3 regions of the Oceanobacillus sp. MO10714A genome follow, and region 3 is predicted to be linked to each of the others. Evidence: predicted binding sites of a transcription regulator. Region 3 holds the regulator's gene; each other region holds the start of a gene.
The links. Region 3 encodes Rex, which represses fermentation and respiration genes when NADH is low (regulators of the CRP and FNR family bind a similar motif). Its sites were predicted from a motif close to TTGTGAAATATTTCACAA; they were not measured.
Positions count from the first base shown of each region.

Region 1 (10,335 bases), on a different contig from region 3:
AGGAAACCGGTGTTGAAAATGCCATATTGGCTGCAACTGCAATCGCAACCATGAATGTATATGGATTTGCATCAATTGCTAACGCTGCGTTCATGGCAATTGGTGCAAATAGCACGGCTGTAGCTGTATTACTGATGAACAAACCAAAGGTCATTGTTAAAAAATATAGTCCGGCAAGTATTCCGAGCGCACCAAATCTACCAAGCGAATCAATAATTGCTTCCGATAGGAGAACCATGCCGCCTGTCTTCTCTAAGGCAGTAGCCATTGGAATCATTGCTGCAATCAAAATGATACTCTCCCAATTCATTTCACTATAAGCATCATCCATATTCCGCAGGCACCCTGTAAGCACCATAAGCACGGCACCGATTAACACGGAAATGACAGGTGCAAAGACTTCAAATACCATTAACAGAACCATGAACAACATAATTAAGCCGGCAATTGGAGCTTTGCCAGTAGCCGATGCTTTTCCTGCATACTCCCTCGGCTGACCGATAACAACGACATCTTTTGTTTCCTTTGCTAAGAGTTCAATATCATCCCATGCCCCTTGAACGAGCAAAGCATCTCCAAATTTCAAGCGCTGGGAAGACATCTTCTGCAGAACATAATCCCCTTTGCGATTAATGCCTACTACATTTAAATTGTACTTTTCTCTAAAGTCGATTTTTTTAATCGTTTTATTAATAAACGAGGAATGCGGTGTCAATAGTACCTCAACTAAGCCAAGCTCCTTAGAAAGCAAATCAACTGCCTCATTCCCGTTTTTCTGAAGCTCCAATGAATAATCTTCACATAGCTTTTCGACCATCGTGCTTGAACCTTTCAGTAAAAGCGTATCATTTTCCATAATCGTAACTGTTGGTCCCGCCATCTGCTGGTAGGAACTCGGGAAAATTCGATAATCTTCATTCGATCTTCTGGCAATTTTAAGAATAAAAATTTGATAAACTGCTGGAAGTTTCAATTGTGCCAGGGCTTTCCCGATCATGCTAGACCCAGCAGATACCTTTACACTGTACAGACTCTCTTCTAAATTATAATCATCCGTCAATTGGCTAGGAGAAAGCTGGTGTGCTTTATCACTCGTTCCTTTACTTTTTATATCTGGCAGAAGGCGATTTCTTGTAAAATATAAATAGAGAATACCGACAATGAGTGCCGTGATGCCAATCGGTGTAATTTGGAAAAAGCTTAAGGCCTGGTAACCTGCTTCACTTAAAGTCTCGCTTACTATGATATTCGCTGGGGAAGCGATCAATGTCAGAAGTCCAGTTAGACTCCCGACATAAGATAAAGGAATCAAATACTTTGATGGACTGCTTTTTATACTAATAGCGATACTAATCACAACCGGCAGCATAAGCGCAACGGTTCCAGTATTACTCATAAAGGCCCCGACAAAACTGACAATAATCATCAACAGAAAAAAGAGCTTCGTTTCACTTTCTCCCGCAAAACGGAGCAATAGATTACCTGCCTGCTGGGCAAGACCTGTCCGTAATAATCCTGCACCAACTACAAATAAACCAGCAATCATAATGACTACCGTATTTGCAAAGCCTGCTAAAGCTTCCGCAGGTTCGAGACTTCCCGTAATGACTAATGCCATCAGTGCTAATATCGCCACAAGGTCTGCCCGTAAGCGGCTCCCCATAAAAAGTATTATAGTCACAAACAAAATGATAAAGGTAAGCGTCATTTCCATTGGCTTGATCCCCTTTTCGAACATTTCCACTGTATCTTCTATTTTGGCTGATTTGTGAAAAGAAAACAACTGGGGGTTTAATCTCCCTTCAGCATATTCATCTTACTTTAACAGGAAAACAACTGAGGGTTATTCTCCCTTTAGCATGTTCTTCTTACCTTAATGGGAAAACAACTGGGGGGTATTTTCCCATCAGCTTGTTCTTCTTACCTTAACCGGAAAACAACTAGGGGGTATTTTCCCATCAGCTTGTTCTTCTTACCTTAACGGGAAAACAACTGGGGGTTATTTTCCCATCAGCATGTTCTTCTTACCTTAACGGGAAAACAACTGGGGGTTATTTTCCCTTTAGCATGTTCTTCTTACTTTAATGGGAAAACAACCGGGGTTTATTCTCCCATCAGTATATTCATCTTACTTTAACGGGAAAACAACTGAGGTTTATTTTCCCTTAAAGGCTAGGGGCGCTTAATTAGGATGATTTGCTTAATATTTTCAGGGTGCGAAAGTTGAGTTAATAAGGAGTACCCGGAAATGGGGGGCTTCGATAACTTGAAAAAGCAATCACTTCCGGGCATGAGGGCATATTACAAGTTGCTTTGCAGAACAAAGGCGCAGCGCGGACGTGGCTAGCCCTCGACGCTTAAGTTATCACAGCATTTTTATTTAATAGTTTCTTATACAAGATGCAAAACTTGAGAACCATACTTAACCAAGCATTACTTACATACTTCGCACAAGCAAAGTCGCCATCACTTCTTGAATAATCGACTTATATTCACCATTAGGAAGCTTTTTTAACTGTTTAATCGCTTTATCTGTATATTTTTCAGCGAGTTGCTCTGCTTTTTCCAAGCCGTGATAGTGATCAACTAAGTTCATTACTTCCTCGAGATCATGATCAGTCATGGCCTCACCTTTTGCTAGAAGGTCATGAAATACGGAAGGCTTATTCTGAAGAACATAAATGAGTGGTAAATTATATATGCCTTGGCGAATGTCTGACATTACTGGTTTACCGAGTGCTGAAAAATCAGACCGATAATCAAGAATATCGTCCTTAATTTGAAACGCCATACCAATATTATGGCCTATATTCCTGGAAATCATGGCCACTCTGCGCGAAGACTGACTCAATACCGCTCCCGAGTAGCAACTGATTGCAAATAATTGAGCTGTTTTCCCGGCAATTCTAGTTAAATAGTCTTTAATCGATACGTTAAATTGATAACGGGAATTTAATTGTTCGAGCTCTCCACTTAAAATTTTTTCCATTCCACGAGCGTTGAATTCTAGATCGGCAAGGGATGTTGCATGATTAGCTAAAATTGTAAAACAAACACTGAACAAATAATCACCAGCATAAATGGCAATTTTATTTCCTTCATCGGCATGTATAGTCTGAACACCCCGACGATGACTGGCTTCATCAATGACATCATCATGAATAAGTGTTGCAAGATGTAAACATTCGATTGCTGCTGAAACTGCGATGGCATCCTCTTTTTTATAGGATGGACCAATATTCGAGCATAATAATGTGAAGGCGGGACGGAGCAACTTTCCGCCTGAATAAACCATTTCTTTGATTCTCTCTTCTACAGCTTTATTACGAACATGAATCCGTGAATCTATTAAAGAAAGCACATCGGCTAAATCTTGTTTCAACTCTGGATAACTATCCCACATCGCATGTACTTTCATTATTTATACCTCCTCTTGACTCTGATAGAGAATAGATGATTGCTGTAAAACTTTATCCTTTATCGTTTTTTCTTTTTTCGTCGTCTCCACTTTTTGCAAATACATATAATAATCAAGCTTTTCTACATGCTGTAATAAATAATTCGCGATGATTCCGATTGCGATTCCCGCTAAAATTCCAATGAAAGACAACACCGGTAAATATAGCAGCACCGTCCATGTTTGGGCGATGAAACTTGCTACAACCAATTGGCCAACGTTATGTAAAATTGCTCCTGCTGCACTCACGCCGATTAAGCTAACACGCATCGGTCCAAGTTTTTTTACAAGCCACATCCCGATAAAGCTGATGATGGCTCCAGCTGAGCTATACATAAACGTAGAAATGGTGCCACCAAGTAAAGTTGTTAATACAACACGGATACCGACTACTTTTGCAGCATCTTTTACAGGAAGGGTATAAAGCGCCATAATTGTAATAATATTGGCAAGTCCGAGTTTTGCCCCTGGTGCAAAAGCAAAAGGAAAAGGGATTGCCCGCTCCACAATTCCGATAATGACGGCTTGTGCAGCTAATAATGAAATATAGACGAGACGCTCATTTCGTGTCATTCCCTTCCCCCCTTTACTTTTAAAATATTTCCTCACGAACTGATAATGATATCGCTCACCGGTTCGTCACTCATCGTTTGAATTTCAATAATCATCCGATGAGGTAGACAAACAATTGTTTCACCTGGTTTGCTGATGAAACCTTGATGGACATCAATCTGATCTGGGCAATTCGCTGATTTAACCCTTATTTCTTCATCAATGACTTCAACTATATTGTAATTCGAGTCAGAAGAGAGAATATCAAAGACTTCAACACCTTCATTGCCTGTAAGCGTGACTCGTTGCACTTCTTCATTATCTACAGAAATAACCGCCACGCTTACAGATTCCCCATCGGCATATTTTGTCTGTATGAAAGTAAAAATAACGAAGGGAAGAAAAGATAAGATAACAAGTGCAATCACGATAATAATATCCCAACGTTTAACCGTCCGGTATAGCTCTTTCAATTCCATCTCTCCCCTTTTACAGGCATGATTAAAATTTACTTTACAGTTTTATTCTTGATGATCCCTATAGATGCCCCGTTCTTTTCCGTACCACCAGTTACCGACTTTCTCTTGTAAAAACGGCACAACCCAGTAGTCCAGACCAAACGTTCTGCCAGAACCATTCATTAGAGCAATCGATGCAGGAAGGGCCCAAACCTTATCCCAACCGAGCATGGCAGTTAGAGTGAACATGACTAAGAAACCGGAACTTGCTAAGTTTGCAAGCCATGTAAATAGACCAAATAGAATCGCCAATCCCATTGCTAGTTCAATAAACACCATCATTTTTTGCATAAAGATAGCCATCTCTGGCGTTGGCAGCATGATTTTCATGATCCATTCGAACCAACTAGGCATACTACTTAAGATTGGTGTTGCCCAGTCCCCGGAAGCAGCTTCACTGGCAGCGGCCGTTGCTTCAGTCGCTCCTGATGTTGCGGTTTGCAGCCATTCAAACGGCATTTTCACGGAGTCGGAAACAATCCATGAATCTTCACCGAGTCCTTTGAACAGCAATGGTACATTTGACCAGCTGGATGTCGCTTTTTCCCAAGTACCTTCACCCCATAATTTTGTAGCGCCCTCTACAATCCAGAATCCCCCAACAAAGATACGTAGCGGTATGCTCCATAACACGTTTCCATACCGATTGACAAGATTCCGGAATACATTTCGTTTGTCTTTTGAGTGGAAAAACTCATCGAATATATAGTGGAACATATAGTATCCACTACCGATGCCAAATAGATATACGAGGTCCACCATGTACTTAATAAAGTTCGCCAACCAACCGCTGACGCGCATCCCCATTAAGTTGGCGACACCATATCTGGTGCCGATGGACACCATAAAACCATGGTACTTTCCTTTATAAGCTTTTTTCTCTCCACCGCTGATTTCACTGATGACTGCATGGGCTGCGGTCTCCGCAGTTAGTTCCGCTGCCTCGACAATTTGTGGTGTCGGTGTGCCTTCTTCTTCCTCATAGTAAGCTAAATCCCCAACGACATAGACATCATCTAGTCCTTCCGCTTCCATATATTCATTTACTTTTAAGCGTCCAGCTCTAGCGCTTTCCATATTGTAATTTTCCGCATCCGAATTCGCCTTTATTCCTGCCGTCCAAATCAATGTATGAGTTGGAATGATTTCGCCTGATTTTAAAACGATCTCTTCAGCTTTCACTTCAACGATAGGGGAATTCACTAATATATTGATCCCTTTTTTCTTCATATAGCGCTCCGCCTTCTCAGCGCTTTTTCGGTCCAACATATTCAAAATCGTAGGAGCCGCTTCGACGAGGTTTAATGTGATCTCTGATTCATCGAGTTTATTATCTTTTGCCAACCGTTTTCTCCATTCCATTAGTTCCCCAATCATTTCAACACCAGTGAAGCCGGAACCACAGACAGTAAAGGTCAATAGAGCGCGGCGTACTTCCAGATCGTGTTCCCTGGAGGCCCGGGCTACCGACTTTTCAATGTGCTGACGTAGTTTGACGGCATCCTCAACGGACCAAAGTGTAAACCCATGCTCACTTACTCCAGGCGTACCGAAGTCGTTCGGCTCTGCACCCATACCTAAGATTAAATAATCGTAATTGAAAGTACTTTGTTTTGTTGTAATCACTTTATTTTTATGATCAACATGTTCAACAACATCAGTTACAAGTTTCACCTTCGTGCGGTTAAACAGCCGTCGCAGGTCAAATTGAACAGCATCTGGCTCAACCCGGTGCGCCGCGACTTCATGCAATGAAGTCATCATGGTGTGATACGAATCTCGATCAATTAACGTTATCGATACAGAGGGATCCTTTTTATATTTCTTTGCAAGTCTCTTAGCTGCATGAACACCAGCATAACCGGCACCGATAATCACAATATTTTTTTCTGCCAATGGAAATCACTCCTTAATTAAGAAAATATGAATTGATATTTAGTACATATAATGTTCATCCATTCACAATATAACGCAATAATTTTTTCTTGTCTATAGCGTTCACACAATAGTCATTTATCATATTTCTTACCATTAGTACGTTGTAAACGTTAATATAATGCAGATTATAGTTAACCATTCTTCCTTACAAAAATAGTTTACATTACAACATTCGCATGCTAATATAAGGGTGAACGTGTGATTATATTCACAATTAAATAAGTAAAGGATGATTCAGATGAAGTGGAAAAATTTTATAGGCGTATCAGTTTTAGGGCTTGCATTAACCTTTTCATTAGCTGCTTGTGGAGAGGAGGATGCACCAAGTAAAGATAATGAGACAGATCAGGACGCAGCTACTGAGGAAACAGAAGAAACGGCAGCTAAAGAAGTCGTAGCAGGAGCACCTCTACAAGACGGGACCTATTCATTATATGAAACTGAAATAGGGGAAACTGGCTGGAAAGTCGTTATGGAAATGACAGTAGAAGATGGAGAAATCACTTCTTCAGATTTTAATTATGAAAATGAAGACGGCGAGTTAAAGACAGAGGATGAGGAATACCAGGAAACCATGTCGGAAGAGTCCGGTACAGGCCCTCAAAATTTCATCCCTGAACTGAATGATGCTCTCGTGGCCAATCAAAATGCTTCAGAAGTTGAAGTAGTTACTGGTGCAACAAGTTCATCTCATACATTCATCAACTATGCTCAACAGTTGATCCAAGCAGCACAGTCTGGTGACACAACACCAATCGAAATCGAAAATACAAATGAGCTTATCGACGGTGAATACAGTCTTTCAGAGAAAAACATTGACCAAACCGGCTGGAAAACGGAGCTTACCATTACAGTTGAGGACGGAAAAATCACTGAATCCGATTTTGTTTATCTCAATGAAGATGGAGAGTTGAAAATCGATGATGATGAGTACCAAGAACAAATGGCGGATATTTCCGGCACAGGCCCTCAAGATTTTATTCCTGAATTGAACGAAGCACTTGTTGAGACACAAGATGCTAATGCAGTAGAAGTTGTTTCTGGTGCGACATCTTCCAGCAAGTCTTTCCAAATGTACGCTGCACAATTAATCAATGCAGCCCAAAAAGGGGACACAACCCCGATCGAAATTGACAATATCGTTTATGCGGAAGAATAAAGAGAACATATAAGTTACTTGATGGGAAATATCAAAGGCGCAAGCGCCCTTGCAGGTTAAAAACGCGACGTCCTGTCGCAACACCTGCACTAGCACATCCTGTGCGTCGTAGCAACGTACAAACTGGAGCACTTCGGAATGAGATAAAGGAAACATGCCCCTTTAGGGGTATGCCGATGTTGGGCCTTGGCCCGTTCTTAGTCGGCCTTCCTTTTCTCCTTGAGTTGATGTTGACTTATCGATTGGAGGAGTGTGAAGTTTGATAGTTGCTGGGCGCAGAGCGGACGTGGCTGGCCCCGGATACTAAGTTATCACAGCATTTTAATTTATAGTTTCTTATACAATTAGAAAAACGATTTAGCTTCTAATTTCCCTCCTCAAGTTTAATGGAAAGTGGTGAGGAATGATGAAACACTTTAAATGGTTTTGGGTTAGTTTACTCATACTGCTTGTCGGGTGCGGCGTGTCAGCCGAAACAGAAGGCGTGACAGTAGAGCCGCATAGTAAGACGGATTTTCTAATGGGAACAGTCGTAACCGTCAAAATTTACGATGAAGACAAAGGGGACGTGCTTGAACCGGTTTTTAACCAAATTGAGCAGTTAGCCGATGAGCTTTCTTCCAACGAGGAAGGTTCTGTTATCGATGAAATTAATCAACTTGCCGGGTCAGCACCAGTTGAAGTTCCAAAAACGACCTATGACCTTATAAAGGAAGGGAAACGTTATTCAAAATTAGCAGATGGCTCATTTGATATTACGGTTGGTCCATTGACAAATCTTTGGCGCATCGGTTTTCCGGATGCAAGAAAACCAGATCAATCTGAAATTGATCAAGTATTACCGCTAATCAACTATCAATCTGTTCAACTTGATGAACAGGAGAGAACAGTGTTTCTCATGCAGGATCAGATGCGGCTAGACTTAGGCTCCATTGCGAAAGGTTTTATAACGGATCAAATTGCGAAAACATTAAAAGAACATGATGTATCTTCAGCAGTTATTGATCTTGGTGGAAACATTTATGTTTTAGGAGATAGTCCCCAATCGGGGGATACATGGACGATTGGCATTCAGGATCCTTTTCAAGCACGAGGTGAAACCGTCGGAGTTATCAAACAAAAGGATAAAACGGTTGTGACTTCCGGTATTTATGAACGGAAATTGGAAGTAGATGGACAAATCTATCATCACTTATTAAATCCAAAAACCGGCTACCCATACGACAATGATATTGCAGGTGTTTCCGTCATAACCGATTCTTCTACAGATGGTGATGCGTTATCAACGATTTTATTCACTAAAGGATTGAAAGACGGGTTATACTTTGCGGAAAATATGAGTGGTGTCGAAGCAATATTCATCAGTCGCGATAAAGAAGTATATACGACATCCGGTTTGAAAGGAAATTTTGAGCTAACTAATGATCAATTTAAATTAGTTGAATGGAGAGGATAAGCCATGTCAATCCGCACATTTTTAAATTTAGTAGAAATCAAAACAAAAATTGCCAGTTTATTCCCCTTCCTACTTGGACTTTTATTTGTATTATACCGTTATGGAACTTTAGATTATATCAATACAATTTTATTTTTTAGCAGCATGCTCATTTTTGATTTGACAGCAACGGCAATTAATCAATATATGGACTATCGGAAAGCAACTAGCGATAGCTACCGGAAAGAAAGGAATATTATTGGACAAGCAGCTATTCCCGAGCGGCTTGTGATTACGACTATCATCTCCATGCTTGCAATTTCCTCAGCACTTGGGATCTGGCTTGTCTCCCAAACTGATTTATTGGTTTTATTCATCGGGATGCTTTGCTTTGCAGTCGGCATCTTTTATACTTTCGGTCCGATCCCTTTATCCCGTATGCCACTCGGTGAAGTGTTCTCAGGTGTCACAATGGGCTTCGGAATTCTTTTCCTCACCGTATATGTCAATGCTTTTGACAAGGGGATTGCGAATATTTCTTGGCAGGGAAGTTCCTTTCTTTTGAAGTTTGATATCCTCTTATTACTAGAAATTGGCCTGGTTTCCTTACCATGCGTTCTTACCATTGCTAATTTAATGCTCGCCAATAACATTTGTGATTTAGAGGAAGATATCGCTAATCACCGTTATACGCTTCCTTTCTACATCGGTAAAAAATATGCAATTTGGCTGTTTAACCTATTGTACATCGTTACATTTATCGCAATTTCTGTAGCAGCATTGCTCGGTATCCTGCCAAAAGCACTTCTGCTTTCACTTCTAATGATAAAACCGGTTTACAGTCATGTTGCTGCGTTTAATCAGAAACAAAGCAAAACGGAAACATTCCCACTCGCCGGAAAGAACTTAGTTTTAGTAAATGGGACTATCGCCATCTTAATGTTAATTGTGATTGCTATACCGGCTTGATATCGCAAGCTTGCTCAAGGAGGGATGAAATATGGCACCGAGCATCGAAGTAAACAATTTGACCTATCGATATGATCTCCGAACAGAGACGAAGGCCCTTCTCTCTGTATCGTTCACTGTTCATCAAGGTGAATGGTTGGCGATCATCGGCAACAATGGATCTGGAAAATCAACACTTGCCCAATTGCTCACCGGGCTACTCGAACCCCAGCAAGGGTCCATTTTTATCGCCGATATGGAGATGACTGAGAAATCGAAATGGGAAATTAGGAACCGGATTGGGGTTGTTTTTCAAAATCCGGAAAAT
Region 1 is NZ_JAXHDC010000049.1:14,386-24,720, reverse strand. Features, by position in the region: gene SPD53_RS16875 (SLC13 family permease) at 1-1,738, opposite strand, end outside; gene SPD53_RS16870 (polyprenyl synthetase family protein) at 2,438-3,418, opposite strand; gene SPD53_RS16865 (Gx transporter family protein) at 3,422-4,030, opposite strand; gene SPD53_RS16860 (NusG domain II-containing protein) at 4,063-4,488, opposite strand; gene SPD53_RS16855 (FAD-dependent oxidoreductase) at 4,531-6,423, opposite strand; gene pplA (extracellular electron transfer flavoprotein PplA) at 6,704-7,624, shown strand; gene SPD53_RS16845 (FAD:protein FMN transferase) at 8,031-9,080, shown strand; gene menA (1,4-dihydroxy-2-naphthoate polyprenyltransferase) at 9,084-10,028, shown strand; gene SPD53_RS16835 (energy-coupling factor transporter ATPase) at 10,060-10,335, shown strand, end outside.
Region 1: pplA (extracellular electron transfer flavoprotein PplA) is a predicted target of Rex. The motif match lies at 6,662-6,679, and genes of this name have one in related genera.

Region 2 (10,335 bases), on a different contig from region 3:
TCGATGCAGAAAGTTTACTCGGCTTTAAAACACTTGCATATGAAGAAGGTAAGCAAGTGATTGATTTTGTGCCGGGACCGGTTACGAATGCGATGAAAGAAGGAAGCTTTTTATATATAGATGAGGTTAATATGGCAAAGCCTGAGACGTTACCGCTTATTAACGGTGTTCTCGATTACCGCCGCACGATTACGAACCCGTTCACGAATGAAATTGTAACCGCGAAAGATGGATTTGGTGTTATTGCTGCGATCAACGAGGGGTATATTGGGACGGTTCCACTGAATGAAGCACTGAAAAACCGCTTCATTGTAATTGAAGTTCCTTATATTGAAGGGGAACAACTCAAACAACTTATTACAACTACGACGAATTTAACGGATGAAAGATTAGTCGACTTGTTTGTCCGGTTATCGGGAGACTTGATCACTGCGGTCTATCAAGGTAAGTTGCCTGAAGAGGCTGCATCGATTCGCGCATTGCTCGATGCCTGTGATTTAAGTACGCTTATTACGCCGAAACGAGCGATCCTCCGAGCGATTACAGATAAGCTTGAGGAAGAAAGAGAACGTGAATTTGTTAATAATATAGCCGAAACCTTATTTTAAAAAGGAGAATACAAGATGTATCGTTTCCATGACTCACGGGTCAGAACAAATTATTATATGCAGCTGCAGGACTTGACGAGCGTGTTATCTGGCTTTGCAGAATTGAAATTTGAATATGGTTTTGGTGCTGGAGTGAATCTTGTTGATGAAAAAGTGACGGGAAGCAGATTCTGGGAAAAGCTTGATTTGGAAACACAAGTAGCCGGCTTGAAAAGTGATGTCTATCTTCGCGCAATTGGTACGTTGCGATATTCTCATATACCTGATATGCAGGAATATCTGCGAAATATTGAGGAGTTGCATCTGACAAAGTTTGCAACTCAGCTATTTGCTTTATTTGAAGATATCCGTTTAGAGGAAATAATTAAAAAAGAGCGCCCGGGGACGGTTGCAATTTTCCAGACACGCAGAAAGTATTTCCAGCATTTCTTCACAAGGCAAGTATCTGCTAATGTCACGCGCAGCCGAGGATTGGATGAATTGTTTTGCCTTATTTATTTACTCATTCAGTCTAATCATCCTGATCCGGATTTCGGACGGGCGACAGAACGAGCAGAGGAAAATCTTGAGATATTGAAACCCATGCTTTATTCCATTTATGAAGCGGAAACGACTAGGGATATTACGGAAATCTGTGAAAAAATTGTATTTCGTCTAGGTGAGCTATATGAGGAAGATTCCATCAATGAGTATTTTATTTTTCCAGTGAGTGAGATTCAGCGGTATGAGAAAAATACGTTATTTGATGAACTGACGCGTACCGATCAACTCGCGAATGATGATGTAGAAGACGTGAATAAGGAAGAGAGCGAGTATTTTGATGAAACATTTTCCACTTGGCACAGGGAGAGTGAGAACGAAGACCGCAAGCAGAACTTCTTGCAGTTCGAGCTTGAGCAAGGGGCGAAATCGAGTATGCTCGGTGGAGGGGTAAGAGAAACCGAAGATGCCGATCAGGCGCTAGCAAGTATTCAAGGTGCGGCCGGGGAAAGTAAGCAGAACGATTATTCGAAAATGGAAGCACTAGATGAACAAAGTGCGCAAGATGCAAAACAAGGTAATGAGTCTGTCTATGGGGAAGAAAATACGGATGCTGTAAAGATTGTGAAGGAAGCTGAAGTGCCGAGTCCAGAAGATCAGGAGCTGTACCGGGAATATGTTGCTTCGATTGAAATGTATCAGCGCAGGCTTGCCAATACCATTCGTAAAACAATCGAGCATAAACAGACGAATCCTCGGAAAGATTTACTTATTGGTCGCTTATCGAATAAGCTGCTATCTGTAGTCCTGGAAGATAATCCGCGGATCTTTTATAAGAAAAATGAAGAATCGAATGAGTTTGATGCAGTGTTTACGTTGCTTGTTGATTGCTCAGCTTCGATGCTTGGGAAAATGGAAGAGACGAAGAAGGGAATAATTCTGTTTCATGAAGTATTGAAAGAATTGAAGATTCCTCATTCTATTATTGGTTTCTGGGAAGATGCGAATGAAGTAAGACCGGGATATTTGCCGAACTATTTCCATATAATCCATTCCCATACGGATTCATTGTACGCAAATAATGGGGCGAAAATCCTGCAATTGGAAGCGGAAGAGGATAATCGGGATGGTTTCAGTATTCGCGTGGCAGTAGAGGCGCTTGAAGCCCGGCGCGAGAAAAATAAATTCTTACTCGTATTCTCTGATGGAGAGCCTGCAGCGAGCGGCTATGACCAGAACGGAATTGTCGATACGCATGTAGCTGTATCGGAAGCTAGGAAAAAAGGAATGGATGTCATCGGAATGTTCCTCGCAGAAGGGGAAATCGAGGAAAAAGACGAATTCACGATGCAAAATATTTACGGCAAAGAACGAATCATGGTACCAACCGTCGCAGAACTACCCGAACACTTTAGCACCCTCTTGAAAAAGCTCCTACTTAAAACCATTTGAGCGGGACATTGGGGTCAGAGTAATTGTCCCACATTTTGGGACAATTACTCTGACCCCAATGTCCCACTATGTTATAATATGTAAAATAGAATGAATATTATAGAAAGAAGCGATACATATTGGCGAAGCAATCAGCTGTTAAGTTACAGACACAGAACAAAACGATGTACTCGATTTTATTTATTATTGGCCTCACTCATCTGTTGAATGATTCTTTGCAGGCTGTTATTCCGGCAATGTTTCCAATTTTAGAACGGTCACTTGGACTGACGTTCACACAGCTCGGGTTTATTACCTTTACGTTAAACATGGTCGCATCTGTCATGCAGCCGGTTGTCGGGATGTACACAGACCGGCGCCCAATGCCTTATGCCCTGCCATTAGGTTTGCTGTCAAGTATGTTCGGGATGCTTGGTCTTGCATTTGCACCGAACCTTCCTACAATTTTAATCAGTGTTGTCTTAATCGGATTAGGTTCAGCAGTCTTTCACCCAGAAGGTTCGCGCGTTGCCTATCTTGCAGCAGGGAATAAGCGGGGACTTGCACAATCAATTTATCAAGTGGGGGGAAACAGTGGACAAGCGCTTGCACCTATTATTACTGCACTTGTTCTTGTACCGATGGGGCAATTCGGTGCGATTTGGTTTGTACTTGTTGCGTTTATCGCTTCCATGTTCCTTGTCTACATATCTAGGTGGTACGCCGGCCAAATAGAAGTCGTGAAGAAAGCAACGAAAAAGGAAAAGAAATCTACAGAGACAAAACAAAAGCAAAAACTGCCGAAAGTTATTCGCAATGCCGTGATTTTACTCGTATTTGTTGTGTTCGTTCGCTCTTTGTATCATAGTGCGATTTCAAATTATTATGCCTTTTACGCGATTCAAAATTACGGTGTCTCTATCGCCGAATCACAAACCTTTATTTTTGTGTTTCTTCTAACTGGAGCGATTGGTACATTTATCGGTGGTCCTCTCGCTGACCGTTTTGGGAAAAAAGCGGTTATTATGGGTTCCTTACTTGCTCCCGTGCCGTTAACCATCATACTCCCATATGTCGGCCCGCTCGTAGCACTTATTTTGATCGGAATAATTGGAACGCTTATCCTGTCAAGTTTCTCAGTTGCCGTAGTATATGGTCAGGAAATGGTACCAGGGAAAGTTGGCACGATGTCAGGTTTAATTGTCGGTCTTGCATTTGGAATGGGAGCAGTCGGTTCTGTATTTTTCGGAAGTTTAATTGACTGGATTGGCTTAAATCCTACAATGATTATTGTGTCATTTTTGCCATTACTTGGTTTATTGACAGTAATGCTTCCGTCCGATGAGAAATTAAGAGAAATCAACCGGGAATTGGGGCACGCAGGATATGTTTCCGAGTAACAGATTGAAAAAGCGATATTTGCTGATTCTATTATTCATATTACTCGTCACGATTGTTCTTTTGTTTTTCCGCTATGGCGGGGAGTTGCTTGTAACGGAAGATGATTTGGAAGATGTTGAGCAAACAGTGTTAGTACTGTTGATGGGAAGTGTCGGCGACCGGGCCCTTGGTGCACTTGAACTTTATGAAAACGAAAAAGCGGATCAAATATGGATGGTGCAGTCTCATCTTGAGGGACGTGAATTATTAGAAGAAAAAAATATTACCATTCCAGGGGATGCTGAATTAAGTAAAAGAATTTTAACAGATTCTGGTGTTCCGGAAGAAAAGATAACGATCATCCCTGGCGATGCAGAAAGTACGAAAGATGAAGCGCTGGCAGTGAGAAAATATGTACAGAATCACACGGAAATCGATCATTTGATTTTGACGACATCCAAATTCCATTCCTACCGCGCGAAGTTAATTTTCAATAAAGCTTTGAATGATAAAGGCATTACAATCTACTCATCCCCAACACCGTACGATCCGTATCAGGCACGAGGATGGTACAAGGACCGAGAAGATATCCAACGCGTCACAACGGAATATATGAAACTAGCACATTACTTCCTATTAGAACAATTCCAAATGAAATAAAGTGGGACACGGGGTCAACCTGTCCCACTTTTTTCTGTCTATCCCATGATCTATTAATATTACTTTACATCTTTCAACAAACCTAGGTATAATCAAATGGTGTGCAGCAAGCTATCTAAAAATATTCTATTCAACAAAGTTTCTTAATATTCAATCTTGTTGAATGGATGATGAAATTTATTTTCACCGACTTGTTTAGTTTATCACAAAACAAGAGCATGGGCATACTGAAAACAGCTAAGAAGAAAGGAGAAATAAAATGGCGCAACAACAGAAGAACAAGGAATCCTATGTTGAGGTAATTGGAGATACTGTTTATGGCAAGCATCTTATTGCGACAATTAGTCTCAGTATTTCCTTAAGTTTAATTGGTTTCTTTATTGGAAAACAAATATTTCCCCATATTGCACCTGAACAAATGGTGAAGTCCTATTCTCTACTGCTCGGAATTGCGGGAAGTTTAATCGCACTTCTAATCAATACATTATTATTCAAACCAAAGCGGATACTGAATGAGACTCCAAATACGAGTGCTGAGCTTACCGCAGTGTATCAAAAACTGCAATTCGATATTGAAGAGGAACGGCAAGCGATATTGAATGATCCCGTAACAGCACAAGAAATGAAAGAGCAAGGAATCTATGACATGTTTATGGAAGAAAAGAGGGAAGAGCATTAATGAATGTATTATTACTTGCGATACTACTCGCAATTGTTGCGGGAGTCATATTTACTTTAATAGGTCTTATTTCAGGATCAGACGAAACGGCGGTTATGGTACCGGCAACGTTAATTGTCGTGTTACTTGGTGCGCCACCTGAAGCAGTGTTTGCATTCTTTATGTCGGCAGTACTTGCAAAGCACTTGACGCATGCAATTCCGACCGCATTAATGGGGGTCCCGGGAGACACGACGGCAGCTCCGATGCTTGAGCACGCGAACTTTATGCGCCGCATTGGTTTACCCCATATCGCCCTTAGAAAAATGATTTCGGGTGGAATTATTGGTGCATTCATTGCCCTTCCCATTGCATTATTATTCGCTGTATTCTTAAGTCAATTCGGGACATTTTTCCAGGATAATGCAGGTATTATATTTACTCTAGCTGCCGTATTGATCGGGTATGTTTCAAAAGGACGTTGGGTTAGTATTCTGCTCATTGTTCCCCTAGCTTTAATTATTCAAGGCTTGAATTTAGTCAGTACATCAATATTAGGGAGCGGCTTGTCCATCAGTTTCTTTCTAGGAATTGCGATTGGGCCGATGTTAACGGATATATTACTCGCGACTTCCCGTAGTGCACGCCCCAACATAGAACGGACGAAAAAGAATGAATATAAGCTTGCCCCTGAGCAGAAGTCTTGGTCCGGATATTTCCCAAACCCGTTTAAAGTATTAACGAAAAAACAGACAGCTGTGGTAGGGGGGACGTCTTTCCTTTCATCATTAACGTTTGCACTTAGCCCAGTTGGAATGACATCACTAATGGGAGAAATTGTTGGTTCGAGGGTGAAAGGGCAATATAAAAAATCGACAACTAGTCTTGCTACGATGAACGCAGTAACGGAATCGACTTATGTTGCGGAAACGCTTATCCCGCTTATTGCGTTTGGAATTCCACTTAGCCCGGTTGCGATTGGGCCGGCTCAAGCGTTATTTAACGCACCACCGGTATACACGACAGAACCGGTACATAATCTGCATACGTTGATGGCACCGATGGATTTCTTCATTTATGGTTTAATCGGATTGATTGTTGCATCCATCATTGCTTATCCATTTTCAATGAATTATGCGCGAAAAGCAACGGTGCTCGTGTTGAAACGAATTAATCAGGAAGCAATTATTGCAATGTTTATAGGGATCGTATGTCTGCTTGCATTTTACGAAGGCGGACTAGTTGCGGTATTCGTCACCTTTGCCATGGCCATGGTCGGCGGAATGCTGAACCGTTTTCTCGGAGTAGGCGTCGGAGTCCAGTTCATGGTATTTTACGGATCCAGCTGGATCATCTCAACATTACTAGGATTATAATAGAAAGCGGGACAAGGGGGTCAGAGCAAATGTCCCACCTGACTGGGACATTTGCTCTGACCCCCTGTCCCATCATTCTTGGATTCTTCGGTCTCGGACCATTGACGGTGATGGTTCTTGTCGGTGGATTCTTCGGAAACCTTGATTTACCTTATCCTCCAGAAATCATTGTACTCGCCGTCACGTCAGGAAGTGCGATTTCCATTTTACTTTCACCATTAATTATGCCCGTAATTACGTTAAGTGGGGCGAATGGTTTGAGCGGCTTTAAAAATGGAATCAGGTTTAATTGGAAATATGCGCTTGTACTTTATGTTGTGGTGCAAATTTATGTGCAACTGATGGTTTTGTGGTAGCATGCCGCGAGCTAACTTCATTAAGCCAAAGATCATGTTTTACTAGCTGATTGATTCGTTTTTTAAAAGCCCCTGCACATCTAAATTTACCATTTTGTCACAATTTCACGTATAATACAGTGCAAAATCATCGACCTATGTGATATAATGAACATGTAATTAAATGTGAGTCATTGAACAAATGAGTGGCTGATCATTATAGCTTTATTAAACAATAAGTAATGATGAACACCAATCCAGGAGGTTGATGAAAATGGCAACTGAAACAAAGGAAAAACTTCAATTTACCGGTGGAAAATGGGAAACTGAAATCGATGTGCGTGACTTTATTGTGAACAACTTTACACCCTATATGGAAGATGAAAGTTTCTTGGCAGGACCAACAAAGTCAACAGTTGAGTTATGGGATCATGTGATGGAATTAACAAGTAAAGAGCGAGAAAATGGTGGAGTATACGATATGGATACGAAAGTTGTATCCACGATAACGTCACATGGTCCAGGATATTTGGATCAATCAAAAGAAAAAGTTGTCGGTGTACAAACTGATGCTCCGTTCAAGCGATCCCTTCAGCCTTTTGGAGGAATTCGGATGGCGGTTGATGCTGCCAAAGCTTATGGATTCGAGGTGGATGAGGAAGTAAAGCATATTTTCACAGAGTATCGTAAAACGCATAACCAAGGTGTATTTGATGCATATACTCCTGAAATCCGTGCAGCAAGAAGAGCTGGTATTATTACAGGACTCCCAGATGCTTACGGGCGTGGACGGATTATAGGTGACTACCGCCGGGTTGCATTATATGGGGTCGATCGTTTAATCGAGGATAAACAAGAACAGCTTCGTTCAGTTGGTGCAAATGGCATGATGAGTGAAGAAGTCATTAGAGACCGTGAAGAAATTAATGAGCAAATACGTGCATTACATGAATTAAAGCAGCTTGCTGAAAGTTATGGCTTCGACATTTCTAAGCCGGCAACCAACGCGCAAGAGGCATTCCAATGGCTATATTTCGGTTATCTTGCAGCAATTAAGGAACAAAACGGCGCCGCTATGAGTTTAGGTAGAGTGTCGACATTTCTAGATATTTATATAAATCGTGACTTGGAAAATGGTATTTTGACAGAAGAGGAGGCACAAGAGTTAGTCGACCATTTCGTAATGAAACTGCGAATCGTCAAATTCTCAAGAACACCGGATTATAATGAACTGTTCAGTGGTGACCCGACATGGGTAACGGAATCCATCGGCGGGATTGCAAATGACGGAAGACCACTCGTTACAAAAAGTTCTTTCCGTTTCTTGCATACGTTAGATAATCTTGGACCGGCACCTGAGCCGAACTTAACCGTCCTTTGGTCCGAGCAATTACCGGAGAACTTTAAAAAATATTGTGCGAAGATGTCAATTAAATCAAGTGCAATCCAATATGAGAACGACGATATTATGCGTCCAATTTATGGCGATGACTATGGAATTGCCTGCTGTGTGTCTGCGATGGCAATTGGGAAACAAATGCAATTCTTCGGTGCCAGGGCTAACTTAGCGAAAGCACTCCTTTACGCGATAAATGGCGGAAAAGATGAAGTATCTGAAGTACAAGTTGCTCCACCATATGCCCCAATCAATACAGAGTACTTGGATTATGATGAAGTCATGGAAAAATATGATGATATGATGGAATGGCTGGCGAAGATTTATGTGAACACTTTAAATATCATCCATTTCATGCATGATAAATACAGCTATGAACGAATTGAAATGGCATTACATGATAAAGAAGTTTTACGTACAATGGCTTGCGGGATTGCAGGTCTATCCGTTGCAGCCGACTCCTTAAGTGCGATTAAACATGCAAAAGTAAAAACAATCCGCAATGAAGCAGGGCTTGTCGTCGATTATGAAATCGAAGGAGATTTCCCGAAATACGGAAATAATGACAACCGTGTGGATGATATTGCAGTTTACCTTGTAAGAACATTTATGGAAAAAATCAAGCATTATAAAACATATCGTGATGCAGTGCCAACTCAATCGGTGCTGACGATTACATCCAATGTCGTATACGGGAAGAAAACTGGTAATACACCAGATGGCAGAAAAGCAGGAGAAGCCTTTGCGCCAGGTGCGAACCCAATGCACGGCAGAGATAAGAATGGTGCTCTAGCGTCGTTACTTTCCGTTGCGAAGTTACCTTATGAAGAATCACTGGACGGCATTAGTAATACATTTTCTATCGTACCGAGAGCATTAGGTAAGGATGAAGATACTCGGGTCATGAACCTTGTTGCAATGTTGGACGGTTACGCAAATAAGGAAGGTCACCACTTGAATGTGAACGTATTTGACCGGGAAACATTGCTCGATGCGATGGAACATCCAGAGCAATATCCGCAGCTCACCATCCGCGTATCCGGTTATGCCGTTAACTTTATTAAGCTGACAAGAGAACAGCAAATTGAAGTGATTAACCGAACATTCCATGAAAGCAGATAAAAGCAAATGAGAAGGCAAGCGAAATGAGGGAGGTAGTAATATGCAAGGAAGAATTCATTCAGTCGAAACGTTCGGAACGGTAGATGGACCAGGACTGCGATATATTATTTTTACACAGGGCTGTCCGCTCCGTTGCCAGTTCTGTCATAATCCCGATACATGGAAAATGAGTGATGGGAAAATGATGACAGTTCAAGAATTGGTAGATGATATTCTTGATTATCTCCCTTTTTTCCAAGCTTCCGGAGGGGGAGTTACAGTAAGCGGCGGCGAACCCTTGTTACAATGCAAATTTTTGATTCATTTATTTAAGGAATTGAAGAAATATGGAATTCATACAACAATCGATACGTCTGGTGGTTTATTCAGTTCTTCTCCACATTATTTAGAAACATTAGATGAATTACTTGAGTTGACGGATCTTGTTTTACTCGATTTAAAACAAATCAATGCGGAAAAGCATAGAAAACTGACCGGGTTATCGAATGAACATATTTTAGCCTTTGCCACTCATTTAAAGGAAAAAGATGTCCCTGTCTGGGTGAGACATGTACTCGTACCGGAACGAAGCGATTTTGATGAAGATTTACATGCACTAAGAAATTTCATCGATACATTGCCAAATGTGGAAAAAATAGAAGTACTGCCTTATCATAAACTTGGAGTTTATAAGTATGAAGCACTTGGCATGGATTATCCATTAGAAGGAATCGAGCCACCGACGGAAGAGCGAGTAAGAAATGCGGAAATGATACTAGGTTGTTAGGAGCAAAGGCGCAAGCGCCCGTTTAGCAACGTACAAACTGGAGCACTCCGGAATGAGATAAAGGAAACACAACGAACGCAGTGAGTTGATGTTGACTTATCGATTGAAGGAGTGTGAAGTTTG
Region 2 is NZ_JAXHDC010000052.1:1,710-12,044, reverse strand. Features, by position in the region: gene SPD53_RS17190 (ATP-binding protein) at 1-608, shown strand, start outside; gene SPD53_RS17185 (vWA domain-containing protein) at 624-2,540, shown strand; gene SPD53_RS17180 (MFS transporter) at 2,705-3,919, shown strand; gene SPD53_RS17175 (ElyC/SanA/YdcF family protein) at 3,924-4,559, shown strand; gene SPD53_RS17170 (hypothetical protein) at 4,819-5,238, shown strand; gene SPD53_RS17165 (tripartite tricarboxylate transporter permease) at 5,238-6,593, shown strand; gene SPD53_RS17160 (hypothetical protein) at 6,623-6,949, shown strand; gene pflB (formate C-acetyltransferase) at 7,203-9,446, shown strand; gene pflA (pyruvate formate-lyase-activating protein) at 9,487-10,212, shown strand.
Region 2: pflB (formate C-acetyltransferase) is a predicted target of Rex. The motif match lies at 7,113-7,130, and genes of this name have one in related genera.

Region 3 (10,335 bases):
GTAAATTGGCCCATTCTTCCATTAGTTTTTCCAATTCTTGATTCATCCCATCAACTTTTTTCGTTAATTCTAATGCTTTTTCATGATCTTGGAAGACTTCAGGTTTCGTCATTTCCTCCTCGAGCCTTGCGATATCCAATTCTTTTTCTTCAATTGCTACTTCAAGCTGGGCTATTTTTCTTTCTTTTCTTCTGTTCTCACTTTGCAGCTGTTTTTCTTCCTGAAAGCTCCTGCGTCTGTTATCGATCTTTGGCTTGTCCGTTTTTTCCTTGGAAAGTTTAATGAACTCTTTTTCTTCTTCTATTTTTTCAAGATAGTAATCATAGTCCCCTAGGTATACTTTAATCCCGTTCTTGCTCATTTTCGCGACTTGGTCTGTAATGCGATTAATGAAATAACGGTCATGGGAAACAAAGAGGATTGTACCAGGATAGTCCATTAATGCTGCTTCCAGCACTTCCTTACTGTCGATGTCCAGATGGTTTGTCGGCTCATCAAGTATAAGCAGGTTAGCCTTTTGCATCATTAGTTTTGCCAGGGCGAGCCTCGCTTTCTCTCCACCACTTAACTGATCGACCGTTTTTAAAACGTCATCTCCACTAAATAAGAAATTGCCTAGTACCGTGCGGATATCTTTTTCCATTACAAGCGGGTATTCATCCCATAATTCCTGCAGGACTGTTTTATTGGAGGAAAGATTCGCCTGTTCCTGATCATAGTAGCCGATTTTCACATTTGTCCCCAGTTCAAAGGACCCGTTCGTTGCCTGGAGCTTGCCGATAAGAATCTTAAGTAAACTCGTTTTACCAACCCCGTTCGGTCCAATAAGGACAACCCGTTCGCCGCGGGTGAGGCGGAGGTTTGCTTGCTTGAAGGTATATTCATCTTCATCCGGATAGCGGAGGGAAAGGTCTTCTATTTTCAAGACATCATTTCCACTTCTTCTTTCTATATCGAAAGAGAAGGACATAGAAGCCTCGTCTCCAAGCGGTCTGTTCACCCGTTCCATTCGTTCAAGCTGTTTCCGTCTGCTTTGCGCCCGTTTCGTAGTAGAGGCACGGGCGATATTACGTTGGACGAAATCTTCCATCCGTTTAATTTCTGTTTGCTGCTTTTCAAATTCTTTCCGTTCCCGTTCGTAGTCGGCTGCTTTTTGTTCGAGAAATTTACTATATGTCCCGTGATATTTCTTCGTCTCATGTCTTGAAATTTCATAGACGAGGGATACGGTTTTATCAAGGAAGTAGCGATCATGGGAAACAATGACAACTGCTCCTGGATACCCGCTTAAATAGGATTCGAGCCAGCCTAATGTTTCAATATCTAAATGGTTGGTCGGTTCATCAAGAAGCAGGAGTTGTGGCTTTTGCAGGAGCAGCTTGCCGAGAGCGAGCCTTGTTTTTTGGCCGCCACTAAGTTCACTAATCATTGTATGGTAATCATAGTCCTGGAAATTGAGTCCATTCAATACTGCCTTAATCTCAGCTTCATACGTATAGCCGCCACCGGTCTCGTAAGCGTGCTGCAGGCGATCATACTCTGATAGTAAACTTTGATATTCATCATTTGAAAGCTTCTCAGTATCTTGCAATTTCTCTTCTATCTTCCGTAAATTCTCTTCTTGTTGTTTTAAATGGTCGAATACGGTGACAAGCTCATTCCAGATTGTCTTGCCGGATTTTAATTCCATATGTTGTGAAAGGTAGCCGATAGTAAGTTCTTTCGGCTTAATAAGTTCCCCGGTATCATAAGAAAGTTCGCCGGCCATTATTTTTAATAAAGTAGATTTCCCAGCCCCGTTTCTCCCAACAATTGCTATTCGATCAAGATCTTTAATTTCAAGTTTTACATTTGATAAAATGGTTTCCGAACCAAAGGATTTCGAAAGTCCATTCATTTGCATTAAAATCATACATTCACCCCATTATATGTATTGTAACGCAAAAAGCAGAAGAAGGAAATTATATGTGAAAATAATCACGACATTTCGCTCGTTTTCTGGTAGAATAGACATAAGTATAACTATTATTATCGTTATTAATGAAATGAGGAACAGATATGAGACAAAACAAAATACCACAAGCAACAGCAAAGCGGCTTCCGTTATATTATCGCTATTTAAATAATCTGAATCGACAAGGGAAAAAACGGGTTTCTTCAAAGGAACTATCAGAAGCAATCAAAGTTGACTCCGCTACAATCCGTCGTGACTTTTCATACTTCGGCGCTTTAGGAAAGAAAGGTTACGGCTATAATGTCGAATACTTGCTCGGATTTTTCCGCAGTACACTCGACCAACATGAAACGACAGAGGTTGCTTTAATCGGTGTCGGTAATCTAGGTACCGCCTTTTTAAATTATAACTTTACGAAAAATAATAATATCCAAATCAAAATGGCCTTCGATAGTGATGAAGAGAAAATCGGTCAAATTGTCGGGGGTGTTCCAGTTTACGGGATAGATGAAATGATGGAGAGAATTGAGGGAATCTCTGTCGCGATCCTCACTGTACCTGTATCGGAAGCTGATGTTATTACAGAAAAATTAGTTAAAGCAGGGATTGAAGGAATCTTGAACTTCACACCTGTTCGTATTACAGTACCGGAAGATGTGCGCGTTCATCATATCGATTTAGCGATTGAACTACAGGCACTTGTTTACTTTTTGAAGCATTATCCATTGCAATCAAAATAGAGCACACATAAAGTGAAACTTTATTCAGTGGGGAATTCCTTACCTCCCACTGAATGTTAGTTGAACAGAATCAGGTATTTACGGACTGTTTATCCCCTTTACATATTGGGCTTCCCTCATGTTTAGAGGTGGGGGTATTACAGACCGTTAATACGTGATAAAGAAACAAGAAAGATAGTGAAACGGGAGAAAATAGTAGGGGCGTGGGAAAACGTGTTGAATCGTAAAATATGGACAGGAGTATTGCTTTTACTCTCCTGTCTGTTTTTAGCAGCTTGCTCGAATAATACAGAGGAGAAAGAAACGGAATCAGAGCAAGAGGTTGAAGCAGGGGAGGATGTATTTTTTGCTGTCCTTGAGGATAATGTTGAAGCGTTGATGGCAAAGGACTTGGACGGTTATATGGAGACAATTCACGGGGAATCTCCTGCTTATGAATCAACAAAGGAGACGATCACTGAGTTCTTTGAGTATTCATTGGATATCGAGTTGGCAGATCTTGAGATGAAAGAACAATCTGAGGATGAAGCTGTCGTCCACTATACACAACGTACGATTGAAAAAGATTCAGGCGACTTCGAGAACAACGAAACAAGAGGAGAACATATTCTTCGTCCAGACGACGGTAAATGGAAAATTTATGAGTCGGAAATCTTCGAAGTCAATCCACTGCCTGAGGAAAGAGAAGAGGTTGAGATGACTGGAGATTATGTGGAAGTAATTTCTAGTCTTCCTACTCCTTTTGATGAGGAAGAATGGATGCTTGCCGGTTATGATGAAGCGGAAGGGGAAGCAACCGCTGAATACATTCCGGTTGCGGAAACCTTAGGGAATTACAGTGCAATCATCACCTATGATTATTATGAAGATGGTAATGAACGAAGCGGGCTTGCGAATTTCATTGATGTGCTGGAGCTAAGCTTACAAGATATGACAACAGGAGAATTTGATTTTGAACGTCTCTATGCAACGGAAAGTGAAGTCATGTACCAATTCCGTGTAGATGGGGATGCAAAAGAACCAAATCAAGAAGAAATCGGCCGCATTTTCGTTAAAGATGAGGACTTATATCTTGTACGCTATACGGTAATGGAAGAAATGATTGAAGATACGGATGAAATCATTACGATGTTAAATGAAATATAATAAAAAAGCGGGAGATGACGTTTGAATAGTCCGTCAGGATCCCGCTTTTTTTCATACCCAGCTCAACAAAATTGTCTGCAACTGTTCAAGCTGATCAATCATTTTTTGGATTTCTTCTGGTGTTAAGTTATACTGCTTATAAACAACGTAAGAGTTCATCCCTGCATGGACGATAATCGGAACGATAATCCGTTTTGTTTTTACATAAAGGAAAGCAAATACGAGTCCCATTGCTGTATACATAAGAAGATGGGAAAAGTCTACATGAAAAGCAGCAAAGACGAGTGCTGATAGTATAGCGGCGAAAAAGAAGTTCATGCGCTTATAGAGACTACCGAAAATAATCTTTCTAAAAATGATCTCTTCAAGGATTGGCGCAATAATTGCTGGAATCAAAATGAAGAGCATATTTGCCCGGGCATATTCCATAATCCCCATTGTGTTCTCCGATCCTGCTGGGATGCCGAAAATAAAGATTTCAATCATTGCTGCAATTGTTTGAGCAAAGAAGGCTAGAAACACCCCAAATATGGACCAAAGGATAACGGAAGAAACGGGGGAAGCATCCCGGTGTGCTGGCATTTTCATGTCTGGCCTCATTAGCCATAACGTAACGAGCAGTCCAGCAGTAAAACTAAAAATCGACCAATAAATCATATTTTGTGAATAACTTTCGGGGAAATATAATTCCATATACAACGCTACCGGAAGGGCGGAAAACTGCATAACCAAATACGTCACAATCACATACCAATATCTTTTCGGCAAACCCAACGACTCCTTCTATATAAAGTGAAACTTCATTCAGTGGGCGTTCTTTACCCCCTGAATGTTGGTTGAACAGAATCAGGGATTTACGGACTGTTTATCCCCCACCTTCACATATCGGGTTTCCCTCATGTTTAGAAGTGGGGCTATTACAGACCGTTAATCCGTGATAAATTCACATAAATGTATTTTAACATAAATCGGGACATGGGGTCAGAGCATTTGTCCCATTACATTCTTATCTTTACCCAATTATATGTTCAAATCCTTATTAATATCTATTTCCAGCTCCTTTTCCAGTTAAAAATAGAAAATCACAAAAATTAAACATACATCGCTTGCATTTTTTTGACTTATTACTTATTATAATAATTGGAGTTAGCACTCGAGCGAAGTGAGTGCTAACAAAAATATAAAAACTTTAGAATCAAGGAGGAGTTCTAGATGATTAAACCATTAGGAGATCGTGTTGTTATCGAACTTGTAGAGCAAGAAGAAACAACAGCAAGCGGAATTGTACTTCCAGACTCTGCACAGGAAAAACCACAAGAAGGTAATGTAGTAGCAGTAGGTTCTGGCCGTGTAACAGACAGTGGTGAAAAGATTGCACTGGAAGTGTCTGAAGGAGACCGCATTATTTTCTCTAAGTTTGCTGGAACAGAAGTGAAATACGGCGGGAAAGAATATTTGATTCTACGAGAAAGTGATATTCTAGCTGTTATTTCATAACTCAATTAACTTATACTTAAGAAACTTAAAACATATATCAATAGAGTGTTCAAAAAGGAGGATAAAAGGACCGAGGTCGGCTAAGTATGCGATTCGTTTTGCAACACCGACACTAGCACGGGACGTGGACGGTTTTAGTAGAACCTCTTTTTCTCAAAGTGTCATTTTTACCGGACTTTTTGAACAACCTTTAATAATAGAATTTAGGGAGGAAATGTAACCATGGCAAAAGATATTAAATTTAGTGAAGACGCACGTCGTGCAATAGCTCGTGGGGTAGATACATTAGCAGATGCAGTGAAAGTTACCCTTGGACCAAAAGGACGTAACGTTGTATTAGATAAGAAATTCGGTGCACCTCTAATCACGAACGACGGTGTAACAATCGCAAAAGAAATCGAACTGGAAGATGCATTCGAAAACATGGGTGCACAGCTCGTATCTGAAGTAGCATCTAAAACGAACGATGTAGCAGGGGACGGTACAACAACAGCTACAGTTCTTGCACAAGCAATGATCCGCGAAGGACTGAAAAACGTAACTTCTGGTGCAAACCCAGTAGGTATCCGCCGCGGTATTGAAAAAGCTGTTCAAGCAGCAGTAGAAGAATTAAAAAATGTTTCCAAGTCTGTAGAGAACAAAGAGTCTATCGCACAAGTTGCAGCAATTTCTGCTAACGATGAAGAAGTAGGAGAGCTAATTGCTGAATCGATGGAGCGCGTTGGGAAAGACGGCGTGATCACGATTGAAGAGTCAAGAGGTTTCAATACAGAGCTTGACGTTGTAGAAGGTATGCAATTTGACCGCGGATATGCTTCCCCGTACATGGTAACAGACCAAGATAAAATGGAAGCAGTTCTAGAAGATCCATATATCCTAATTACAGATAAGAAAATCAGTAACATCCAAGAAGTACTACCAGTTCTTGAAGAAGTTGTTCAACAAGGCAAGCCATTACTTCTTATCGCAGAAGATGTAGAAGGTGAAGCACTAGCAACATTAGTTGTGAACAAACTTCGCGGAACATTTAACGCAGTTGCGGTTAAAGCACCAGGATTCGGTGACCGTCGTAAAGCAATGCTTGAAGACATCGCTATACTAACTGGTGGTGAAGTAATTACAGAAGATTTAGGACTTGACTTGAAGAGCACTACAATCGAACAACTTGGACGCGCTGCTAAGGTTGTTGTTACAAAAGAAAACACAACAATCGTTGAAGGTTCTGGCAGCCCAGACCAAATCGCAGGCCGCGTAGCACAAATCCGTGCACAAGTAGAAGAAACTACTTCTGAATTCGATAAAGAAAAACTACAAGAGCGTCTTGCGAAATTAGCAGGCGGTGTTGCAGTAATTAAAGTAGGAGCTGCAACTGAAACAGAATTGAAAGAACGTAAACTTCGTATCGAAGACGCACTGAACTCTACACGTGCAGCAGTAGAAGAAGGAATTGTTGCTGGTGGAGGTACTGCACTTCTTGAAGTTTACAAGAAAGTTAACGAACTAGAGCTTGAAGGTGACGAAGCAACTGGTGTTAATATCGTACTTCGCGCAATCGAAGAACCAGTTCGTCAAATCGCAGACAACGCAGGTCTTGAAGGCTCCATCGTCGTTGAGCGCTTGAAAGGCGAAGAAAACGGCATCGGCTTCAACGCAGCTACAAACGACTGGGTAAACATGATTGAAGCTGGTATCGTAGACCCTGCAAAAGTTACACGTTCTGCACTACAAAACGCAGCATCTGTAGCAGCTATGTTCTTGACTACTGAAGCTGTAGTTGCTGACCAGCCAGAAGAAAACGCTGGCGGCGGAATGCCTGATATGGGCGGTATGGGTGGAATGGGCGGCATGATGTGATAGCCGTCTAACATCTTGATATATAAGGGTTTTTGAGTTAAATGAGAATGATTGGCTAACATTCGATACATTAAAGTAGTAGGCTTCTCATAAGTTGATCAAACTTTTGAGAAGCCTCTTTTTTCTATTGCTTTGTAACGCGAGATAAATATTTCTTGTTGTTACTTTCTGGAGTATGACCAAATCTATCCATAGTTTCTTCCAAGTCAATTGTGGCCATGTCAAGAAAAGAGGCATACGTATGTCTTAGTGAATGAGGAATTTTATACTCTTGTCAATCTATGCATAAAGTCATTCTATTTTAATTAATCTTCTTTTCTCTCTACGTAATGAGCTTCAATATGCACTACTTGAGAATGCTGCACCATTACAAAGATTTAGAACACTAACCCATATATATCCTGCTAATGGATAATTGAATAATAATAGATGATTGCAAAAGCGAGTAAGGGAAAAATTTGAGATTATTATTTAAAGAATGTAAGATAAAATGTCATTAAATATTAATATAAGAGAGTGTGATTAAAGTGTTAGAATTAATGACGAATCCTATGATACAAAATTTACTAACTAACTTTATTTATTCTGGTATTCAAAAAGGTGGAAAAAAGCTTATCTCAGACAATCTGAGCCAACAATTTGAAACTGCAATTCTTGATGCTTTCGATAAATTTTCTGAAAAATACCCAATTATAAGTTTTCAAAAAGAAAAAACGTACAGACAAAGTGAGAATTTAAAATATACATTAAAATATCTTCATGAAGAAGGAATATTAGAACAACATATTTATCTTGATTTTAGCAAGGAATTTAGGAAAAGCTATTTAGATATTTCAGATGAACAAGGGGATATCTACTTTGATTTGTATGATATTAATCAAGAAACCTATGAGGAAAAGTTTTCCGAAGTGGAGGAGCTGTTTAGAAAAGCGCAAGAATAAATGGTGCGCACCGCCACGAACTTCCGACGCGCAAGAAATGAATGAGAGGAAGGCCGACTAAAAACAGCCTTAGCCAACTTAGATATGCGAAGTGTCATTTTCACTGGACTTTTTAATAATCTCTAAAAAAATAACAGCAAATCCCGGGGTGGGGTTTGCAGTTTTGGATTAGATTTATTTTTTCCTTGGTACTAAATCCGCTATATAGTCAAAGTAAAAGTTCCGTTTCCCTCTTTTAATAAGGATGATCATCGTATGGATAAATAATACGGCCCAGATCATGATGAGAAATGCAAATATAATCACAGTGGTCCATACGTGATAAGGATAAAGGTTTGAATTTATATCCAACTCGATACTAGTAAATATATTTAGGATCCATGATGTTGCTAAAGGTAAATATAGCGCAAAGGATCTTTTCAGCAAGGACTGCCACGCAGGTGCTCTTCCATCGATATTCATTAGTTTAAAACGCAGTATATTTGTTCTGTTTCCATCTCGAAAGAACCTGATTGCCAAGGGTGAAAAAATAAAAGAAAGTTCTTTGGTACCTCCATTGTCGCAATTATTGGCTGTGATTATAGACTATCTGTTAATTAAGATTAGCTGGTCTCTTGCAGCTGGACTCTTTTTAACAAACGGATTTGCAGAATTTGTTTATAAATCGATTTGCTTTTTTATTCTTTTCCTTGTTGTTCCACTTCTTTGGGATGGAAAAACAATTGGAATATTACAGCAAAAACCTCATTTGAGCAATGACTTTTTTCAGTAAACCTTCAATTATTTGAAGGTTCGATACCTCATGCCACACTTAATAAAACAGATAGGTTCGGTATTTTAAAAAAAGGGTTTTTGCTGAACTGATCCATTCAATTCAATTCCTCGACCAATTATTTCGCCATGTCATTTGAACTTGCAGTTGTAACTAAAGAGGGACAATGCATACTGCCCACTCTTCTTAAATATAATGTTCTGAACGTCACTATTGTATCAAGAGCATTTTAAGAAAACTCCATATTGTTTTCATTCATAAACTAGAGAATGGGTGGGGAAAGAAATGACTAAAAAGATTCCAGACCTTTATGTCCACCAGCGTACGATTAGTGATTATGATTATGAACCAAATCATAATCAAATAAGTGTGATTGTCGAATATAACGGATCGGTACGAGTAGAAAAGTGGAATCTAGATCAGAGAGAACCTGAGCAGCCATCTTTTATATCAGAAAGTATTACGTTTGTAAAATATGTTAAGGGCACTTCAGATTTAATTATCGGGATGGATCCTACTGGGAATGAAAGGGAGCAATTATATCTCCTTAAGCAAAATAAGACGCTCATCCCTCTTACCAAATCGCCTGAACATGTACATCGGTATGGGGGAAGCTCACCTGATGGAAAATGGATTGCCTGGTCCAGTAATCGACGGAATCCTGCCTTTTTAGATATTTATATCCAGAATCTCGAGACTTTTGAAACTCATCTAGTCTTTGCTGAAGACGGTATATTTTCTGTAGTAGCATGGTTTCCTAATGGAAATGCACTATTAATCAGAAGAACGAACTCTCCGCTGGATCATGATTTAGGAATTTTATCTCTTTTAACTGGAAACATCGACTGGATTACAGAGCATTCAGATGAAACAAGTTACCGTGATATCCATTTTAGTCAGGACGGGGAAGATTTATATTTATTGTCAAACAAAGATAGTGAATTCTACGGACTGATGCGCATTCATCTGCCTACGAAGCAAATAACTTCGTTGCGACAGGGGGAATGGGATTTTGAAGGGTTGGCATTTAATAAGGAAAACAACCAGTTTGCTTTTACCGAAAATCAAGGTGGAATCTCAAAAGGTTATTTTTTTGATTTGAATAAAGGGACACTTTCTACATGGGAAAACCCTATGGGAGTGATAACCAATCTCACCTTTTTACCCCAACGACAAATGCTGCTTTTTAAATTAAATGGACCTGCGCATCCCTCTGAACTATGGTCACTTCACCTTTCAACCCTTAAGGCTCAACCGTTAATCAATACAAGCAAACCTCTCTTAGGAAAACTAACGGAGCCAAGACTACTATCCTATCGTTCATTCGACGGTCTTCAAATCCCTTTTTTTACTATAAACCAAAGTTAACTGCCGAGAAACGCCCAATTATTATTTATCTTCATGGCGGACCGGAAAGTCAAAGCCGGGCGT
Region 3 is NZ_JAXHDC010000039.1:7,065-17,399, forward strand. Features, by position in the region: gene SPD53_RS15415 (ABC-F family ATP-binding cassette domain-containing protein) at 1-1,912, opposite strand, end outside; gene SPD53_RS15420 (redox-sensing transcriptional repressor Rex) at 2,059-2,694, shown strand; gene SPD53_RS15425 (hypothetical protein) at 2,872-3,840, shown strand; gene SPD53_RS15430 (CPBP family intramembrane glutamic endopeptidase) at 3,892-4,608, opposite strand; gene groES (co-chaperone GroES) at 5,053-5,337, shown strand; gene groL (chaperonin GroEL) at 5,560-7,191, shown strand; gene SPD53_RS15445 (hypothetical protein) at 7,731-8,132, shown strand; gene SPD53_RS15450 (hypothetical protein) at 8,307-8,594, opposite strand; gene SPD53_RS15455 (hypothetical protein) at 8,701-8,904, shown strand; gene SPD53_RS15460 (TolB family protein) at 9,190-10,272, shown strand; gene SPD53_RS15465 (alpha/beta hydrolase family protein) at 10,296-10,335, shown strand, end outside.